DNA from 2 places in the Bacillus sp. MT94 genome. Region 2 is predicted to be linked to the other one. Evidence: riboswitches for the same ligand, from Rfam matches in the RefSeq annotation. Region 2 holds a riboswitch; the other holds the start of a gene.
The links. A riboswitch is a leader RNA that binds a small molecule or an ion and turns the genes downstream of it on or off. The one in region 2 is predicted to bind S-adenosylmethionine.

Region 1: linked by a shared signal. The riboswitch ahead of AC1Q51_RS19885 (M20 family metallopeptidase) and the one ahead of AC1Q51_RS26390 (ABC transporter permease) in region 2 are both predicted to bind S-adenosylmethionine.

Annotation. Positions count from the first base shown of each region.
Region 1 covers NZ_JBXAEZ010000005.1:344,642-347,053, forward strand. The annotation lists gene AC1Q51_RS19885 (M20 family metallopeptidase) at 46-1,251, opposite strand; SAM riboswitch class I at 1,340-1,441, opposite strand; gene AC1Q51_RS19890 (AAA domain-containing protein) at 1,518-2,412, opposite strand, start outside.
Region 2 covers NZ_JBXAEZ010000011.1:58,779-61,190, reverse strand. The annotation lists gene AC1Q51_RS26405 (hypothetical protein) at 1-10, opposite strand, end outside; gene AC1Q51_RS26400 (hypothetical protein) at 285-788, shown strand; partial or broken gene AC1Q51_RS26395 (DUF3951 domain-containing protein) at 805-1,021, opposite strand; SAM riboswitch class I at 1,191-1,296, shown strand; gene AC1Q51_RS26390 (ABC transporter permease) at 1,433-2,350, shown strand; gene AC1Q51_RS26385 (ABC transporter permease) at 2,367-2,412, shown strand, end outside.

The DNA of each region.
Region 1 (2,412 bases), on a different contig from region 2:
TACTTATTAATTAGATTGCTCTTCGAAAAGAGCGCCTTAATCCCCTTACCCCTGATTCCTCTGTGCCTCCCTAAACTCCTCCTTCATCTTCTCTAACAACCCTTCTTCTGTAATTAATCGATACGCTGTATTCGCTAATGCTTTTGCCGATGTAATTAATGCTTTATCTCCTAGTTCTGAACGTGCTGCTTCTCTAAATTCATTCGTATGCGCAATTAAGTCATCTGGACCAATTTTAATGTACGGATGAATTGTCGGCACAACTTGGCTGACGTTTCCTGCATCGGTTGAACCAATCCCTACTCTTTCTTTACGATTTACATCTTCACCTAATAGTTCTAGTTCTTCCGCTACGATATCGTTATATGTTTTTGTTACGAGTAATTCATCGATTTCATTTTGGAATTGATGGATTTTTACTTTTGCACCTGTTGCTAACGCTGCTCCCTCAGCAATGTTTCTTACTTTTTCTGTTACTTCCGCGCATCTCTTTCGCGTTGCTGCACGGATGAAGAACCTAGCCGCGGCATAGTCAGGAATAATGTTAGGTGCTTTTCCGCCTTCTGTAATGACGCCATGAATTCTCACGTCTGACGGAAGTTGTTGGCGAAGTGCGTTTATACCGTTATAGAGCTGAATAACCGCATCTAATGCATTAATCCCTTCTTCTGGTGAAGCTGCAGCGTGAGCTGTTTTTCCGTAAAAATGAAAATCAAGTGGATCGACTGCTAGTGAAGGACTCGTTGTCGCTGTTTTTCCGCTCGGATGAATCATAAGCGCCGCATCAATGTCTTTAAATAAACCTGCCTTTACATAACTTGATTTCGCGCTACCATTTGGCCCACCTTCTTCTGCTGGTGTACCAAACACGACAACTTCCCCGCCAATTTCTTCAAGTGTTTCTGATAATGCAATTGCTGCTGCAACGCTAATTGTGCCAATTAAATTGTGACCACACGCATGGCCTAATCCTGGTAAAGCGTCGTACTCCGCTAAAAATGCAATTGCCGGTCCTTGTTTTCCAGAACTTTTTCGCGCAATAAACCCCGTTTCATGTCCAGCTATATTGTGCTGCAACTGAAATCCTGCACTGCCTAGCAATAAACTTAACGTCCTAGATGCGTAAAACTCTTGGTTACCAATCTCTGGATTCGCATGAATATCATGACTTGTTTCTATGTACTTTTCCTTATTTCTTTCGATACTCTCTTCAATTGTTTTTCTTTGTGACGTTACTCCTGTCGCTCCCATTGTTCTTCCTCCTTTTATTTTCACGTAAAAAAGCCTCTTTCTAAAAGATAGAAAGAGGCTTCTGTATATACAGTCAAAATGAGCTTCTTTCTTATCTTTCAAGTTACCTTGCTGGAATTGGCACAGTATTCATAACGAATCCGCTGCCGAGGTATCATAGGGCCAGTCCCTCCACCTCTCGTGATAAGAATTTTCATAAAATTATATTAAATTATTTTTTATTCTAAGTTCATTCCAAGTAAAAGTCAAGGAATTCCTATCCGAATTTACCGAATATCTAAAAATCCTTTTAATACACCAATTGTCTCAGGTGCTTGCAGTCTTGCACATACGTACGGAAATTCCGTACTACCTTCAAATATCATTTGAGATGTAAGCGGTGCGCCTGCCCAGAAGATTTCATCATCAATTACTAAGAATGGGAATGCTTTATTTTGTCTTTGTAACTTTACATTTTTCAGCGGAACTGATCCATCACTATAAACTGTTATTTGTGCATTTGTACGCATTAACGCTTGCCATACTCGTTTATCTACTTGTTTCGTACTTGGCAGTGAAATAATAATTTTTCGTTTTGCGGCTAAAATATCTTTTAATAGCCCTTTCGGCTCTTCAAGATTCATTTCCATAAACCAGCGTAAACGTTTCGAAATTTTCCGTTCCCACAATTGTCTTGATGTCGTGCGATCATACACATCTCCGTGACGTTCTATATGAGCTGTTAATTGTGATAACGCTTGTTTTCTAGAAAGATTTTTACGCATATAATGGCAATCTGATAATTGAATGAACTTCCCTCTCGCCCTTGTCACTGCTACATTGACGAGGCGATGATTTTTATGGTCAAAGAATAACACGCCAGGTCGTTCTTGCGGATAACTGTCAACCGTATCAAAGATCATCATATCTCTTTCAGAACCTTGAAACTTATGAACTGTCGCCGCTAAAACTGGTATGTTTTGATATTTCGTTCTCTGCAACATTTCTCTAATATACGTCGATAAAAAGCGTGACTGCGCCCTGTAAGGTGTCACAACACCAATCGACTGAACACCGTCTAACAATCCGATTAACATCATTTGCATCGCTACTAAACCAGACATAATGTTAAAACGGGAACCAGAAGCAGCATCTTTTAACGAAAAAGCTCCCATTTGGCTC
Region 2 (2,412 bases):
TGTTGTACATAGATGATTCTCCTTAAAACCTTACATATGTTTGCGTTATGCATATGTAAGTCTAGCATGGTTTGTTCTTTATGTGTGCTTACAGTTTTGTAAGGTGATGTAGTAAAGCATTGCAAAAGTTATTTGTATAAAGTGACGATACTGTGACAAACATGTTGGTATATATATTACGATGTCGTCTTAAGTGTAAAAAGTAGGGAGTTCTCGGTATAATAACAAGTGGAGATAAAAGAAACTATAACGAGTAATAGCTGTAGATAAAAGGAGAAGAAGAGATGAAGAAGGTTTTGGGTATTGCTGTAATGGGAAGTATGATCCTTCTAGCAGGATGTAATGGAAATAAAGATACGAAAGAACCGAAAGAAAAGGTAGAGCAATCTACTGAACAAACAGAAGAGATGAAAGAATACCTTGCAGTACATGAAAAATACGATATAAAAATGAATAAAGAAATTAATAAAGCACTCCAGTTATTTGAAGTGGCAAAAGAAAAGGGCGGTAAGGAAATAACGAATGCTACATATAAAGAAGACGTGCAAAAGGTAACAACGAGCATGTTAGAAGATATTGATCATATACGTAAAGAAATTCGTGTTCCGAAGTCGAAAGAGCAAGAACATGAGGTATATGTTGGTTTCTTGAATGAATCAGAACAAGCGATGAAAAAATTACAGAAGTTAGCTAAAGAAGAAGATTCATCGTTGATTCGTGATATAGAAATTAATTTTGCAACAGCATCGACATACTATAAACGTTTTCAAGCAGAAACGAAAAAATAACCTTGCCTGTGCAAGGTTATTTTTTCTTCTTACCATCTCCGTCTTCATCCTCAGATACTAATATTTTCTGTTCTTCGTGAAATTCGGAAATAGTTTGCCCGGTAATATTATCGAAAGGGGTATAAGAAAGAAGTGATACGTTTCTTTTTAATAAAGAGTTTATAGAAGCCGATGATGACAAGTATAACGATAGTTAAGGATAATCCTATAGTAGCAAGAAGTAAGGGATCCATCTTATAACTCCTTTAACATCATTTCTTGTTATGATAAGCAGAAAACTGTAATTTCGATAAAAGAATTAAAAACTGATTTTTCTAAATTTATCCAATTCAATTGACTTTTCAATTTTTCAGAATTATAATTCGAAATATACAATTTGAACCAAATAATAATATAGCAATTTACTTATCCAGAGAGGTAGAGGGACTGGCCCTATGACACCTCAGCAGCGGGTTCTGTAATAGGAACACCGTGCTAATTCCAGCAAGCAAGTCTTGAAAGATAAGTGATGGGCCTTTGTTTGTTAAGCCTTGATCTTATTTTTTAAGATCAAGGCTTTTTGTATTCTAAAAAGAGAAAAGGGAGTAATGGAAAAAGTACATTCATAAAACAAAGTAAATTCATGTGTTTAGGGGGTTATTGAAGTGTATGTAATTAAAAAATTATCGGTTATGGTGTTCACACTATGGGTTATTACGACAGTGACATTTCTAATTATGCATATTATTCCGGGAGATCCATTTTCATCAGATGCAAAAATCTTTCCTGAAGAAGTGATCCAAAACATGAGAGCGAAGTATCACCTTGATGAACCGTTATGGAATCAATATGTTGCTTATTTAGACGGTGTAGTTCATTTTGATTTTGGTGAATCTGTTCAATCAACCGGGCAAGGTGTATCAGAAATTATAACAACTGGCTTTGGTCCATCAGCAATTATTGGTCTACAAGCACTTGTTATTTCATTGTTAGTAGGAATTGCGGTAGGGACATTTGCTGCTCTATATCATGGGAGAGTAATTGACTATAGTGTGAGTTTGCTCGCAATTTTAGGTATTTCTATTCCAAGTTTTATTTTAGCACCACTATTTATACAAGTATTCGCTATCCAATTTGAGTTTTTACCAGTAGCCTCTTGGGGAACATTCGAACATACGGTATTGCCATCCTTTGCATTAGCGTTAGGGCCAATCGCAGTTATTACAAGGTTTGTTCGTTCTAATATGATCGAAGTACTGCAGAGTGATTATATTAAGCTAGCAAGAGCAAAAGGTATACCAATTAAGAAGATTATTATAAGACACGCTCTTCGAAATGCGATTGTTCCAGTACTTACATTTGTTGGACCGTTAATGGCTGGACTCTTAACAGGGACTTTCGTTATTGAAAAAATCTTTTCAATTCCTGGCCTAGGAAAATATTTTGTAGATAGTATTTTTAACCGAGACTATCCGGTGATTATGGGAACAACGATTTTCTATAGTGCATTATTAATTGCTTGTATTTTCATTACAGATATTATTCATCGCATTGTTGATCCACGTATTCGTTCTATTACGTAAGGAGGAGGGTATTTAGATGGGAGCTTATGAAATTAATGACCAGATATTAACAAATGAAGAGA